DNA from 2 places in the Bacillus altitudinis genome. Region 1 is predicted to be linked to the other one. Evidence: a T-box and tRNA genes for the amino acid it is inferred to sense, from the RefSeq annotation. Region 1 holds a T-box; the other holds one or more tRNA genes.

The links. A T-box is a leader RNA that pairs with one kind of tRNA and senses whether it is charged. The one in region 1 lies ahead of alaS (alanine--tRNA ligase), so its partner is inferred to be a tRNA-Ala.
Region 2: it has a tRNA-Ala gene. The T-box ahead of alaS (alanine--tRNA ligase) is inferred to sense a tRNA for this amino acid. The anticodon was not compared.

Annotation. Positions count from the first base shown of each region.
Region 1 is NZ_CP009108.1:3,322,641-3,330,327, forward strand. It holds gene ID12_RS16810 (acyl-CoA synthetase) at 1-241, opposite strand, end outside; gene ID12_RS16815 (biotin transporter BioY) at 241-807, opposite strand; gene ID12_RS16820 (DUF1292 domain-containing protein) at 963-1,247, opposite strand; gene ruvX (Holliday junction resolvase RuvX) at 1,263-1,679, opposite strand; gene ID12_RS16830 (IreB family regulatory phosphoprotein) at 1,683-1,949, opposite strand; gene alaS (alanine--tRNA ligase) at 2,039-4,675, opposite strand; T-box leader at 4,754-4,961, opposite strand; gene ID12_RS16840 (AI-2E family transporter) at 5,005-6,069, opposite strand; gene ID12_RS16845 (amino acid ABC transporter ATP-binding protein) at 6,295-7,023, shown strand; gene ID12_RS16850 (transporter substrate-binding domain-containing protein) at 7,038-7,687, shown strand, end outside.
Region 2 is NZ_CP009108.1:1,060,118-1,067,804, forward strand. It holds rRNA gene ID12_RS05330 (23S ribosomal RNA) at 164-3,094, shown strand; rRNA gene rrf (5S ribosomal RNA) at 3,156-3,271, shown strand; tRNA gene ID12_RS05340 (tRNA-Val) at 4,054-4,129, shown strand; tRNA gene ID12_RS05345 (tRNA-Thr) at 4,163-4,238, shown strand; tRNA gene ID12_RS05350 (tRNA-Lys) at 4,276-4,351, shown strand; tRNA gene ID12_RS05355 (tRNA-Leu) at 4,359-4,441, shown strand; tRNA gene ID12_RS05360 (tRNA-Gly) at 4,472-4,543, shown strand; tRNA gene ID12_RS05365 (tRNA-Leu) at 4,556-4,641, shown strand; tRNA gene ID12_RS05370 (tRNA-Arg) at 4,653-4,729, shown strand; tRNA gene ID12_RS05375 (tRNA-Pro) at 4,737-4,813, shown strand; tRNA gene ID12_RS05380 (tRNA-Ala) at 4,822-4,897, shown strand; rRNA gene ID12_RS05385 (16S ribosomal RNA) at 5,025-6,573, shown strand; rRNA gene ID12_RS05390 (23S ribosomal RNA) at 6,755-7,687, shown strand, end outside.

The DNA.
Region 1 (7,687 bases):
CAAGAGGCACCGCTGTCCATCCTGCAGAAGCTGCGCCAGCAAATAGTTGAAGAAACGGAACACCATTTGATACTAAAAAAGCGACTCTTTTTTGCTGATGAGGCGTTTCTTTTAACCATTGTGCAGTTGACTGCACACGCTCATGCCATTCTTCATAAGTGATCTGCTCTTTTTCATCTATGATCGCCATCTGATCTGGCTTCACTTTTGCATGAGCCGCATAGCTTTCCGTTATTCTCATCAAACTGCTCGCCTCCCTCTATGTAAGTCCCTTTTTCGATATGACATCGCTTGAATGATTTTCACCGTGAAGACAGCACATATCCCTGCTTTGATCAGATCACCCGGTAAATAAATGACGCTGAACAGAGCTGCTTGCGTGATCTTTATATGCATCATCATGGCTTGAAAGGGAATTCCGCCTATATATAATATCCCGATACTGCATACCGCATAGATCAAAAATAGTCGTAAGGCCGTCACTTTCTTCAGCCGGTTAAGCCACAGGCTGATCATAAAGGCAGCCACTGGATAAGCAAGTAAAAAACCACCGCTTGGCCCAAAAAAGACCCCTATTCCGCCTCTTCCTCCAGATAAAAGAGGTGCGCCTGCTGCCACTATTAGAAGAAACAGAAGTAAACTAATCAGCGCTTGCTTTGGTTTTAACAGCCCTCCAGCAAGCAAAAGACCTGCGGTTTGTAAGGTGATTGGTACAGGTGTAAACGCAAGAAAAATAGGCGGAATTAATCCTAACATCCCAATAACTGCTGTCATTAATGCCATTTGCATCATATCGTGAATTTTCAATTTTCATACCCCTCACTCGATTCATTATTAAAAATAGCGTAAAAGGTCGAGCGATATATGTCAACTAAATTTCAATAATAGTTTACATATAGAATGTAAAAAAAGACCTGTGAAGAAAGATCACAGAGATCATGTTCACAGGCCTTTTATTCGTTCTATTCTTCTTCGTCTTCTTGATCTAAGAACGTATTTAACGTTTCTTCAATCATGTCCCACTCTTCATCCGTTTCAATTGGCTCTAATTCGCCATCTTCACCGTCTTCGTTTGGTGTGAAGCTTGATGCATGAATTTCAATTTCTTCGTTATCTTGTTCAGAAATTGGGTAGTAAAGAACATATGATTTGTTAAAATGGTCGCTTTCAAAAGTAAATAGTACTTCGCAAAGCTGCTCATTTCCATTATCATCAACGATTGTAATTTGCTTTTCTCCGTGTTCCATTTGATTCACCTCATTTTAATTTAAGCTGTCTAAATACCCTTGAAGGATCATAACAGCCGCCATTTTATCAATGACTTTTTTACGCTTTTGTCTGCTCACATCTGCAGAGATGAGCATTTTTTCTGCTGCCATCGTTGACAGACGCTCGTCCCAAAGCACAACAGGAACATTGTACGTGTTTTCTAACACTTTCGCAAATGATTGGCTGGCCTCGCCTCTTGGACCGACCGTACCGTTCATATTTTTTGGAAAACCAAGGACAATTTTATCCGTTCCATATTGCGAGACGATCTCAGACAGGCGGCTGAGACCAAAGTCTCCGCCTGCTTCATCAATTTTAATGGTTTCAATCCCTTGAGCTGTCCATCCCATTTCATCACTGATTGCCACACCAAGGGTTTTCGTGCCTAAATCTAAGCCTAAAATTCTCATGTTTTACGCCTCTTTATGTGTCTCTAAGTACGATTTAACCAATTCCTCAATTAATTCGTCTCGTTCTAGTTTACGAATTAGGTTGCGTGCATCCTGATGTCTTGGAATATAAGCAGGGTCGCCTGACAGCAAGTATCCGACAATTTGATTGATCGGGTTGTATCCTTTTTCTTGGAGTGCGTCATAAACTGTTATGAGCACTTCATTCACATTGGTTTCAGCTGAATCATCAGAGAAGTTAAACTTCATTGTCTTATCAAATGAACTCACTGCTTCTTGCACCTCTCTTCCAACATTCTACTAGCAAGCTTTTTTCTAACCGCTCATCTAATACCATTATTCTACACTACATTGACTGATTATAAAACGGATTTGACAGATTCTTCGACAGTTGCCAGTGCTTCTTCAAGCTTTTCTGGCTGTTTCCCGCCTGCTTGTGCCATATCTGGGCGTCCGCCTCCGCCTCCGCCGCAAATTTCAGCTGCCTGCTTCACAAGTTTTCCTGCATGAAGACCTTTTTCAATGACATCTTTTGTCACACCGGCTGAAATGTTGACTTTTCCATTTTGAACGGCACCAAGTACGATGACAGCTGAACCTAATTTCGCTTTTAATTCATCAACCATCGTTCTTAAATGGTTCATGTCTTTGGCGTTTACTTTTTCAGTTAACACGTTCACTCCGCCAACTTCGATAACTTTTTCCAAAATAGAGCCAGCTTCTGCTTGACTTAATTTCGCAAGAAGTGATTCGTTTTCTCTTTGAACTTCTTTTAAATCAGCCTGCAAGGAAGCGATGCGTTTTGGTACATCTTTTGTATTTGATTTCAGTTCATTAGCTGCCTTTTCTAAAATCGCAAGCTGATCATTTAATTCTTCATAAGCACCTTTACCTGTTACAGCCTCAATACGGCGTGTTCCAGCACCAATACCCGATTCAGATGCAATTTTAAACAATCCGATCTCCGCAGTGTTTTGAACGTGACAGCCTCCGCATAACTCGATGCTGTAATCACCCACTTGCACAACACGGACAATATCGCCATACTTCTCGCCAAACAGCGCCATTGCGCCCATTTCTTTTGCTTCAGCAATTGGTTTCAGGTCAATGGCAACCGAAATGCCTTCCCAAATCTTTTCGTTGACGATTTTTTCAATTTGTGACAATTCTTCTTTTGTTACTTGTCCAAAGTGAGAAAAGTCAAAGCGAAGTCTGTTTTCATTCACAAGTGAACCCGCTTGGTTAACGTGGCTGCCCAATACATCTTTTAGCGCTTGGTGCAAAAGATGTGTCGCTGTGTGATTTTTCACAATGCCTTTTCGAAGCGCTGATTCGACTTCTGCAGTGACTTCAATGCCTTTTTGAACCGTACCACTTACGACGACTCCTTCGTGGACATGCTGGCCGTTTGGCGCCTTTTTCACATCTTTGATATCAATGATCGCTTCGGCACTTTTTAACGTTCCTTTATCCGCCACTTGTCCGCCGCTTTCCGCATAGAAAGGTGTTTCATCTAATAAAATTTGCACCGTTTCCCCTTCGTGTGCTTCTGTGACAATTTCACCGTTTTGAAGCAATTCGATAATACGAGCATCTGCAGTTAAATTTTCGTAGCCAACAAACGTACTTTCTGCTTTTATATCGCCTAAAGCCCCGCCTTGAACCTGCATACTGCCCACATCTTGTCTGGCATTTCTTGCACGTTCACGCTGCTTCTCCATTTCTAGCTGGAAGCCTTCACGATCGACTGTCATGTTCTCATCTTCAGCATATTCTTCTGTGAGTTCGACCGGGAATCCATATGTGTCATAAAGCTTAAACACATCTTTACCGGAAATTTGTGAGCTGCCATTGTCTCGTTCTTTTTTGATCACTTCTGATAAAATGGCTAACCCTTCATTCAGTGTCTCATGGAAACGCTCTTCTTCATTTTTGATCACTTTTGCAATAAATTCTTCTTTTGCTTGAACATCTGGATAGAAATCCTTCATGATCTCCGCAACAACTGGAACTAGATCATACATGAATGGACGGTGGATATGGATCGTTTTTGCATAACGCACAGCACGGCGCAGCAAACGTCTTAACACATAACCTCGGCCTTCATTAGAAGGAAGCGCTCCATCACTGACGGCAAAGGCAACAGTACGAATATGGTCAGCAATGACTTTAAATGCTGTGTCTTTTTCTTTTGACTCCCCATAGCTTTCTCCAGAAATCGTTTCTACTGCACGAATAATCGGCATGAACAGGTCTGTATCAAAGTTCGTCGGTACGTTTTGAATCACAGAGACCATACGCTCAAGACCCATTCCTGTATCAATGTTTTTCTTCGGAAGCGGTGTATATGTACCATCTGGATTATGGTTAAATTCAGAAAAAACAAGATTCCATACTTCTAGATAACGTTCATTTTCTCCGCCTGGATATAATTCAGGGTCGTTCATGTCGTTGCCATATGCTTCGCCGCGATCATAGAAAATTTCTGTATTCGGACCACTTGGCCCCTCGCCAATATCCCAGAAGTTGCCCTCTAGACGAATAATTCGTTCCTCAGGGACACCCATTTTATCTCTCCAAAGAACATATGCTTCTTCATCCTCTGGATGTACCGTTACAGATAACAGATTCGGATCAAAGCCAATCCACTCGTCACTTGTGAGGAATTCCCAAGCCCATTCGATTGCCTCTTCTTTGAAATAGTCTCCAATAGAGAAGTTGCCCAGCATTTCAAAAAACGTATGATGGCGTGCTGTTTTCCCTACATTTTCAATGTCATTTGTACGAATTGATTTTTGTGCGTTGCAAATACGTGGATTCTCAGGCACGACGCGGCCATCGAAGTATTTCTTTAATGTTGCCACCCCGCTGTTAATCCATAAAAGTGTTGGATCGTCATGCGGTACGAGGGACGCACTCGGTTCGACAGCATGTCCTTTTTCTTTAAAAAAATCTAAAAACATTTGACGTACTTGAGCTGAAGTTAAAGTTTTCATCATAAATCCTCCCTTTTTATTCTCAATCTTCACACAAACGAAAAAACATCCCGCCCTATGCAAGCAAAAAACTACTTACACAGGGACGAGATGCTCTCGCGGTACCACCCTGATTATAGACATATGCGTCTATCACCTTCACATCCGATAACGCCGGAAGAGAGCGGCAGTGTTTATCTGCACTCGGGACTAGCTTCCGTTAAAGGTCTGATAAGGCTTTTCTCAGCAAACAAAGCCTCTCTCTGCAACAGCTTTTTAACGTACTCGGGTCCGTCATTGAATTCAATATGTATGAATCGAAATTATTATAGACAACTCGGCTCGTCTTGTCAATGAACGCTTCGTCTCATGTGAATATATTGCACAATAATGACCCTCATAATGGCTGCGGACGGTACGGCTAAAATCATTCCAATCAAGCCAAACAGCTCCCCTCCAGCGAGTAACACCAGCATGATCACGACAGGATGCATATGCAGGCTTCTCCCGACAATGATCGGACTCAGTACATTGCTTTCTAAAAATTGAAGCACGGCTACTGTAATTAGCACAATGATCACTGACTTCACTGAGATGGTAAAAGCGATAAAGACAGCTGGGATCGCTCCAATAATCGGGCCAAAATACGGAATGACATTCGTTGCACCGATTAACATACCTAGTACAAGCGGATATGGAATATGAAACAGCCAAAGAACAATGGCAGCAGCACCTCCAATTAAAGAACAGACAAGCAATTGCCCTCTAATATAATCCCCAAGTGAGTCATCCACTGCTTTCACAAAGGCATGTCCCCTTTTTCGAAAGCTTGGCGGGGTTAAATACCATGCTGCCCGCTTCATCGTGTTCATATCTTTCACCATATAAAAGACAAGAAAAGGAATAAGTGCAGCAACTAAGGCGTAATCAAGCAATACTTTACAGCTTAGAATCATCCGCTCTGCCCCATTTGCGGCATACGTCTCAGATTGGACAATAAAACGATCCAGCCGTTCATGTAGTCCATCAGGCCAGTGGCTTGTATGACGATGAACATGTGATAAAGCACCATTATACGTTTCGGCAAGCATGGGAATTTGCTCCGACAATTCATTTAACTGAGCGATTAAAACCGGTGCCCCTTTATACACAGCCAAACCAATGCCGCCAAAAAACAGCACATATATTAATAAAAGACTGACCGTCCTTGGCAAACCTCGCTTATGTAGTCTTTCAACAATTGGATAAAGAAGATAAGAAATAAAAATAGCGATAAGAAGCGGGATCAAAACCGCTTTGAGCAATAAAAAAATAGGCATCCATAGCTCGTCGAGCTGAACCAAAATGAGTAAAGACGCAAGGACAAGCAGTACACCTGCAGCATATATTAGAAACTCGATCGGACGTTTCTTCACCTTTTTCACCTCTCTTCTTATTGTTTAACCAACTTCTGCAATTATCCATGTAAATAAAATTTGTCCTAACTTTGTTAAAAATGAATACACATGAAACATACGGCTCCATCCAAAGTCACTGTTTGCTGTAAAAATCTCGTTAGAAAATATTCCATTATTTTCTTATTTTCACCTCATTTATGCTAGAATCCGCTTTAGCTCAATCATTAGAAGAGGAGGTTCTTCATGATCACATTCGAAGAAGTCAACAAGCATTACGGCCAGTTCCATGTACTTAAGGACATTAACCTACATATTCAAAAAGGTGAGGTTGTTGTGATCATCGGTCCTTCAGGGTCTGGAAAAAGCACGATCCTCAGGTGTATCAATCGTCTTGAAAGCATTGATGAAGGAAAAGTCCTTGTCAATCAAGTGTCTGTTCAGCATCCGAAAACCAACATCAATCTCATCAGGCAAAATATCGGGATGGTGTTTCAGCACTTCCATCTTTATCCGCATAAGACGGTGCTTGAAAACATTATGCTTGCGCCGATGAAGGTTAAAAAAGTGAGCAAAGAAGAAGCAAAGGAAACAGCTGAATTTTATTTAAATAAAGTTGGCATTCCTGAAAAAGCAGACACCTACCCTTCTAGACTCTCAGGAGGACAGCAGCAGCGTGTGGCAATCGCAAGGGGACTTGCAATGAAACCTGAGGTCATGCTTTTCGATGAACCAACATCAGCTCTTGATCCAGAGATGATCGGTGAGGTGCTAGATGTGATGAAACAGCTGGCAAGGGAAGGAATGACAATGGTCGTTGTCACGCACGAGATGGGGTTTGCCCGTGAAGTCGCAGACCGCATTGTGTTTATTGATGAAGGAAGAATTCTTGAAGAATCAACACCAGCTGCCTTTTATGAAAAACCGCGCGAGAAACGCGCTCAGCTCTTTTTAAGCCGTATTTTAAATCACTAGGGGGAATGAATTTGATGAAAAAAATGAAACGCTTTGGCCTATTACTGTTGATGACTTGCTGTATGATCGCTCTCGCTGCCTGCGGCTCTGCCGAGAAAGGCTCAACCGATGCAAAACAAGGTAGCTCATTAGAAGCCATTAAGAAAGACAAAAAAATCGTTTTCGGTGTGAAAAACGATACTCGTTTATTTGGTCTAAAAAATCCTAGTAGCGGGGATATTGAAGGGTTTGATATTGATATCGCAAAAGCGATCACTAAAGAAATGCTCGGTGATGAAGGAAAAGCAGAATTCAAAGAAGTGACATCTAAAACAAGAATTCCTTTACTGCAAAAAGGAGATATTCATGCCATTGTTGCCACAATGACGATCACAGAAGAGCGTAAAAAAGAGGTCAATTTCTCAGACGTATACTTTGAAGCAGGACAATCACTGCTTGTGAAAAAAGGCAGCGACATTCAATCGATTGATAATCTTAAAAAAGGTACGAAGGTGCTTGCAGTGAAAGGGTCCACTTCTTCTCAAAACATTCGCGAAAAGGCACCAGAAGCATCCGTTTTAGAATTTGAAAATTACCAAGAAGCCTTTACAGCCTTAAAATCAAATCAAGGGCAAGTTCTGACAACTGATAATGCAATTTTATTTGGCATGGCAGACGAAGATTC
Region 2 (7,687 bases), 1.4 Mb from region 1:
CGTACGTTTTTCGTCTTGTTTAGTTTTGAAGGATCATTCCTTCAAACATGTCTCTAGCGAGACAGGATTGTTCTTTGAAAACTAGATAACAATAAGTAATACATTCACATTGAATGCAATGCAAAGTTCATCACACATAGTGATTCTTTCTAAAGTAAGAAATGGTTAAGTTAGAAAGGGCGCACGGTGGATGCCTTGGCACTAGGAGCCGATGAAGGACGGGACGAACACCGATATGCTTCGGGGAGCTGTAAGCAAGCTTTGATCCGGAGATTTCCGAATGGGGAAACCCACTGCTCGTAATGGAGTAGTATCCATACTTGAATACATAGAGTATGAGAAGGCATACCCGGGGAACTGAAACATCTAAGTACCCGGAGGAAGAGAAAGCAAATGCGATTCCCTGAGTAGCGGCGAGCGAAACGGGAACAGCCCAAACCAAGAGGCTTGCCTCTTGGGGTTGTAGGACACTCTATACGGAGTTACAAAGGAACGATATAAGCGAAGAGGTCTGGAAAGGCCCGCCAAAGAAGGTAACAGCCCTGTAACTGAAATGTTGTTCTCTCCAGAGTGGATCCTGAGTACGGCGGAACACGTGAAATTCCGTCGGAATCCGGGAGGACCATCTCCCAAGGCTAAATACTCCCTAGTGACCGATAGTGAACCAGTACCGTGAGGGAAAGGTGAAAAGCACCCCGGAAGGGGAGTGAAATAGATCCTGAAACCGTGTGCCTACAAGTAGTCAGAGCCCGTTAACGGGTGATGGCGTGCCTTTTGTAGAATGAACCGGCGAGTTACGATCCCGTGCAAGGTTAAGCAGAAGATGCGGAGCCGCAGCGAAAGCGAGTCTGAATAGGGCGCATGAGTACGTGGTCGTAGACCCGAAACCAGGTGATCTACCCATGTCCAGGGTGAAGTTCAGGTAACACTGAATGGAGGCCCGAACCCACGCACGTTGAAAAGTGCGGGGATGAGGTGTGGGTAGGGGTGAAATGCCAATCGAACCTGGAGATAGCTGGTTCTCTCCGAAATAGCTTTAGGGCTAGCCTCAAGGTAAGAGTCTCGGAGGTAGAGCACTGATTGGACTAGGGGCCCCTACCGGGTTACCGAATTCAGTCAAACTCCGAATGCCGATGACTTATCCTTGGGAGTCAGACTGCGAGTGATAAGATCCGTAGTCGAAAGGGAAACAGCCCAGACCGCCAGCTAAGGTCCCAAAGTATACGTTAAGTGGAAAAGGATGTGGAGTTGCTTAGACAACCAGGATGTTGGCTTAGAAGCAGCCACCATTTAAAGAGTGCGTAATAGCTCACTGGTCGAGTGACTCTGCGCCGAAAATGTACCGGGGCTAAACGTATCACCGAAGCTGCGGACTGTTCTTACGAACAGTGGTAGGAGAGCGTTCTAAGTGCAGTGAAGTCAGACCGGAAGGACTGGTGGAGCGCTTAGAAGTGAGAATGCCGGTATGAGTAGCGAAAGACGGGTGAGAATCCCGTCCACCGAATGCCTAAGGTTTCCTGAGGAAGGCTCGTCCGCTCAGGGTTAGTCGGGACCTAAGCCGAGGCCGAAAGGCGTAGGCGATGGACAACAGGTTGATATTCCTGTACCACCTCCTCACCATTTGAGCAATGGGGGGACGCAGGAGGATAGGGTAAGCGCGGTATTGGATATCCGCGTCCAAGCAGTTAGGCTGGGAAATAGGCAAATCCGTTTCCCGTGAAGGCTGAGCTGTGATGGCGAGCGAAATTTAGTAGCGAAGTTCCTGATTCCACACTGCCAAGAAAAGCCTCTAGCGAGGTGAGAGGTGCCCGTACCGCAAACCGACACAGGTAGGCGAGGAGAGAATCCTAAGGTGATCGAGAGAACTCTCGTTAAGGAACTCGGCAAAATGACCCCGTAACTTCGGGAGAAGGGGTGCTTCTTAGGGTGTTAAAGCCCCGAGAAGCCGCAGTGAATAGGCCCAGGCGACTGTTTAGCAAAAACACAGGTCTCTGCGAAGCCGTAAGGCGAAGTATAGGGGCTGACGCCTGCCCGGTGCTGGAAGGTTAAGAGGAGCGCTTAGCGTAAGCGAAGGTGCGAATTGAAGCCCCAGTAAACGGCGGCCGTAACTATAACGGTCCTAAGGTAGCGAAATTCCTTGTCGGGTAAGTTCCGACCCGCACGAAAGGCGCAACGATCTGGGCACTGTCTCAACGAGAGACTCGGTGAAATTATAGTACCTGTGAAGATGCAGGTTACCCGCGACAGGACGGAAAGACCCCGTGGAGCTTTACTGCAGCCTGATATTGAATGTTGGTACAGCTTGTACAGGATAGGTAGGAGCCTTGGAAACCGGAGCGCTAGCTTCGGTGGAGGCATCGGTGGGATACTACCCTGGCTGTATTGACCTTCTAACCCGCTGCCCTTATCGGGCAGGGAGACAGTGTCAGGTGGGCAGTTTGACTGGGGCGGTCGCCTCCTAAAATGTAACGGAGGCGCCCAAAGGTTCCCTCAGAATGGTTGGAAATCATTCGCAGAGTGTAAAGGCACAAGGGAGCTTGACTGCGAGACCTACAAGTCGAGCAGGGACGAAAGTCGGGCTTAGTGATCCGGTGGTTCCGCATGGAAGGGCCATCGCTCAACGGATAAAAGCTACCCCGGGGATAACAGGCTTATCTCCCCCAAGAGTCCACATCGACGGGGAGGTTTGGCACCTCGATGTCGGCTCATCGCATCCTGGGGCTGTAGTCGGTCCCAAGGGTTGGGCTGTTCGCCCATTAAAGCGGTACGCGAGCTGGGTTCAGAACGTCGTGAGACAGTTCGGTCCCTATCCGTCGCGGGCGCAGGAAATTTGAGAGGAGCTGTCCTTAGTACGAGAGGACCGGGATGGACGCACCGCTGGTGTACCAGTTGTTCTGCCAAGGGCATCGCTGGGTAGCTATGTGCGGACGGGATAAGTGCTGAAAGCATCTAAGCATGAAGCCCCCCTCAAGATGAGATTTCCCATTCCGCAAGGAAGTAAGATCCCTGAAAGATGATCAGGTTGATAGGTCTGAGGTGGAAGCGTGGTGACACGTGGAGCTGACAGATACTAATAGATCGAGGACTTAACCTATATTCTAATGTGAAAAATGAACATTGTTATCTAGTTTTGAGAGAACATTCTCTCCATCAGGTTTGGTGGCGATAGCGAAGAGGTCACACCCGTTCCCATACCGAACACGGAAGTTAAGCTCTTCAGCGCCGATGGTAGTTGGGGGTTTCCCCCTGTGAGAGTAGGACGCCGCCAAGCTTTTCAAAGGATCAGTTCCAGTCGGAACTGGTCTTTTTTGTGTTTCAATAAATGATATATCTATTTATATTGAAAATAGTGGTCTTTCACTACATTCTCAATAACTCATTCATTTCATCCCCTTCACTGGAATTCTAGACATTCTATAATATTCTTATCATCTAATCTCGTCGCTCGCTCATCTTGCTAAGAGTCAACATCGAACGAGTAAACATGTCTAAGAAGGATCTTCTCCTCTGGCAACCATATGTAGCGAACTGCGCTTGCTGCTAGATCATTGAAACCTACATAAGAGAGCAAAGGGCATCTTGGTTTGCTAATGAGAGAGGGGAGGAAGATTTGAGTTAAGCACCACAATGTTTGATGAGGCAAGGGAACATTGAGACGAATTTTTGGAAAATGACCAGGATCAATTTAATATAAAGCAAATTTACAAAATGGTTTCTCGGAAAAATAAAATAATAAAAAAATTCGTTTCTATATGCACGTTATCTGAGGATTTAAGGAATAAAACAAACATTTTTCAGCTTTAAAAGAGCTGTTTTTACATTGAAAAAGCGCTATTAATCCCCTTTTTAACAAAAAAACATAAAAAAATGAAAAAAAGACTTTTAAAATGAAGAGACAAGTGGTAAACTTCTTTAGGTGCCTTAACGAAAAGATGTGAAAAAATAGCTTTAAAATAAATTCAAAAATTATTTTAAAAAAGTCTTTACAAACAATATCTTATCGTTATATAATACTATTTGTCAGATCGAGAGACATTCGAAACGACATAATATGGAGGATTAGCTCAGCTGGGAGAGCATCTGCCTTACAAGCAGAGGGTCGGCGGTTCGAGCCCGTCATCCTCCACCATATTTATTCTTACATAATGTTAGGATAGATAAAGCCGGTGTAGCTCAACTGGTAGAGCAACTGACTTGTAATCAGTAGGTTGGGGGTTCAAGTCCTCTTGCCGGCACCACTTTCATATGGTAAGATAGACAAGTCGCTTTAAAAGCGAGCCATTAGCTCAGTTGGTAGAGCATCTGACTTTTAATCAGAGGGTCGAAGGTTCGAGTCCTTCATGGCTCACCATTTTCATGCGGGTGTGGCGGAATTGGCAGACGCGCTAGACTTAGGATCTAGTGTCTTTATGACGTGGGGGTTCAAGTCCCTTCACCCGCATTGCCAAACAACATAAAGAAATCCTGTAATGCGGAAGTAGTTCAGTGGTAGAACACCACCTTGCCAAGGTGGGGGTCGCGGGTTCGAATCCCGTCTTCCGCTTATACCATCCACGCCGGGGTGGTGGAATTGGCAGACACACAGGACTTAAAATCCTGCGGTAGGTGACTACCGTGCCGGTTCAAGTCCGGCCCTCGGCATTATAAAATAAGCGCCCGTAGCTCAATTGGATAGAGCGTTTGACTACGGATCAAAAGGTTAGGGGTTCGACTCCTCTCGGGCGCGCCATTAAGATCGGGAAGTAGCTCAGCTTGGTAGAGCACTTGGTTTGGGACCAAGGGGTCGCAGGTTCGAATCCTGTCTTCCCGACCATCTTTTATGGGGCCTTAGCTCAGCTGGGAGAGCGCCTGCCTTGCACGCAGGAGGTCAGCGGTTCGATCCCGCTAGGCTCCACCAATATGATCTTTGAAAACTAAACAAGACAAAACGTACCTGTTAATTCGAGTTTTTATAAAAAAATCCTATGATACTTCATAGGTAGTCAGTCAAACGCTGACGAAAAACAAAACTTCGGTTTTGTACTTTTTCGGAGAGTTTGATCCTGGCTCAGGACGAACGCTGGCGGCGTGCCTAATACATGCAAGTCGAGCGGACAGAAGGGAGCTTGCTCCCAGATGTTAGCGGCGGACGGGTGAGTAACACGTGGGTAACCTGCCTGTAAGACTGGGATAACTCCGGGAAACCGGAGCTAATACCGGATAGTTCCTTGAACCGCATGGTTCAAGGATGAAAGACGGTTTCGGCTGTCACTTACAGATGGACCCGCGGCGCATTAGCTAGTTGGTGAGGTAACGGCTCACCAAGGCGACGATGCGTAGCCGACCTGAGAGGGTGATCGGCCACACTGGGACTGAGACACGGCCCAGACTCCTACGGGAGGCAGCAGTAGGGAATCTTCCGCAATGGACGAAAGTCTGACGGAGCAACGCCGCGTGAGTGATGAAGGTTTTCGGATCGTAAAGCTCTGTTGTTAGGGAAGAACAAGTGCAAGAGTAACTGCTTGCACCTTGACGGTACCTAACCAGAAAGCCACGGCTAACTACGTGCCAGCAGCCGCGGTAATACGTAGGTGGCAAGCGTTGTCCGGAATTATTGGGCGTAAAGGGCTCGCAGGCGGTTTCTTAAGTCTGATGTGAAAGCCCCCGGCTCAACCGGGGAGGGTCATTGGAAACTGGGAAACTTGAGTGCAGAAGAGGAGAGTGGAATTCCACGTGTAGCGGTGAAATGCGTAGAGATGTGGAGGAACACCAGTGGCGAAGGCGACTCTCTGGTCTGTAACTGACGCTGAGGAGCGAAAGCGTGGGGAGCGAACAGGATTAGATACCCTGGTAGTCCACGCCGTAAACGATGAGTGCTAAGTGTTAGGGGGTTTCCGCCCCTTAGTGCTGCAGCTAACGCATTAAGCACTCCGCCTGGGGAGTACGGTCGCAAGACTGAAACTCAAAGGAATTGACGGGGGCCCGCACAAGCGGTGGAGCATGTGGTTTAATTCGAAGCAACGCGAAGAACCTTACCAGGTCTTGACATCCTCTGACAACCCTAGAGATAGGGCTTTCCCTTCGGGGACAGAGTGACAGGTGGTGCATGGTTGTCGTCAGCTCGTGTCGTGAGATGTTGGGTTAAGTCCCGCAACGAGCGCAACCCTTGATCTTAGTTGCCAGCATTTAGTTGGGCACTCTAAGGTGACTGCCGGTGACAAACCGGAGGAAGGTGGGGATGACGTCAAATCATCATGCCCCTTATGACCTGGGCTACACACGTGCTACAATGGACAGAACAAAGGGCTGCGAGACCGCAAGGTTTAGCCAATCCCACAAATCTGTTCTCAGTTCGGATCGCAGTCTGCAACTCGACTGCGTGAAGCTGGAATCGCTAGTAATCGCGGATCAGCATGCCGCGGTGAATACGTTCCCGGGCCTTGTACACACCGCCCGTCACACCACGAGAGTTTGTAACACCCGAAGTCGGTGAGGTAACCTTTATGGAGCCAGCCGCCGAAGGTGGGACAGATGATTGGGGTGAAGTCGTAACAAGGTAGCCGTATCGGAAGGTGCGGCTGGATCACCTCCTTTCTAAGGATATATGGAGCAGCGTGCGTTTTCGTCTTGTTTAGTTTTGAAGGATCATTCCTTCAAACATGTCTCTAGCGAGACAGGATTGTTCTTTGAAAACTAGATAACAATAAGTAATACATTCACATTGAATGCAATGCAAAGTTCATCACACATAGTGATTCTTTCTAAAGTAAGAAATGGTTAAGTTAGAAAGGGCGCACGGTGGATGCCTTGGCACTAGGAGCCGATGAAGGACGGGACGAACACCGATATGCTTCGGGGAGCTGTAAGCAAGCTTTGATCCGGAGATTTCCGAATGGGGAAACCCACTGCTCGTAATGGAGTAGTATCCATACTTGAATACATAGAGTATGAGAAGGCATACCCGGGGAACTGAAACATCTAAGTACCCGGAGGAAGAGAAAGCAAATGCGATTCCCTGAGTAGCGGCGAGCGAAACGGGAACAGCCCAAACCAAGAGGCTTGCCTCTTGGGGTTGTAGGACACTCTATACGGAGTTACAAAGGAACGATATAAGCGAAGAGGTCTGGAAAGGCCCGCCAAAGAAGGTAACAGCCCTGTAACTGAAATGTTGTTCTCTCCAGAGTGGATCCTGAGTACGGCGGAACACGTGAAATTCCGTCGGAATCCGGGAGGACCATCTCCCAAGGCTAAATACTCCCTAGTGACCGATAGTGAACCAGTACCGTGAGGGAAAGGTGAAAAGCACCCCGGAAGGGGAGTGAAATAGATCCTGAAACCGTGTGCCTACAAGTAGTCAGAGCCCGTTAACGGGTGATGGCGTGCCTTTTGTAGAATGAACCGGCGAGTTACGATCCCGTGCAAGGTTAAGCAGAAGATGCGGAGCCGCAGCGAAAGCGAGTCTGAATAGGGCGCATGAGTACGTGGTCGTAGACCCGAAACCAGGTGATCTACCCATGTCCAGGGTGAAGTTCAGGTAACACTGAATGGAGGCCCGAACCCACGCACGTTGAAAAGTGCGGGGATGAGGTGTGGGTAGGGGTGAAATGCCAATCGAACCTGGAGATAGCTGGTTCTCTCCGAAATAGCTTTAGGGCTAGCCTCAAGGTAAGAGTCTCGGAGGTAGAGCACTGATTGGACTAGGGGCCCC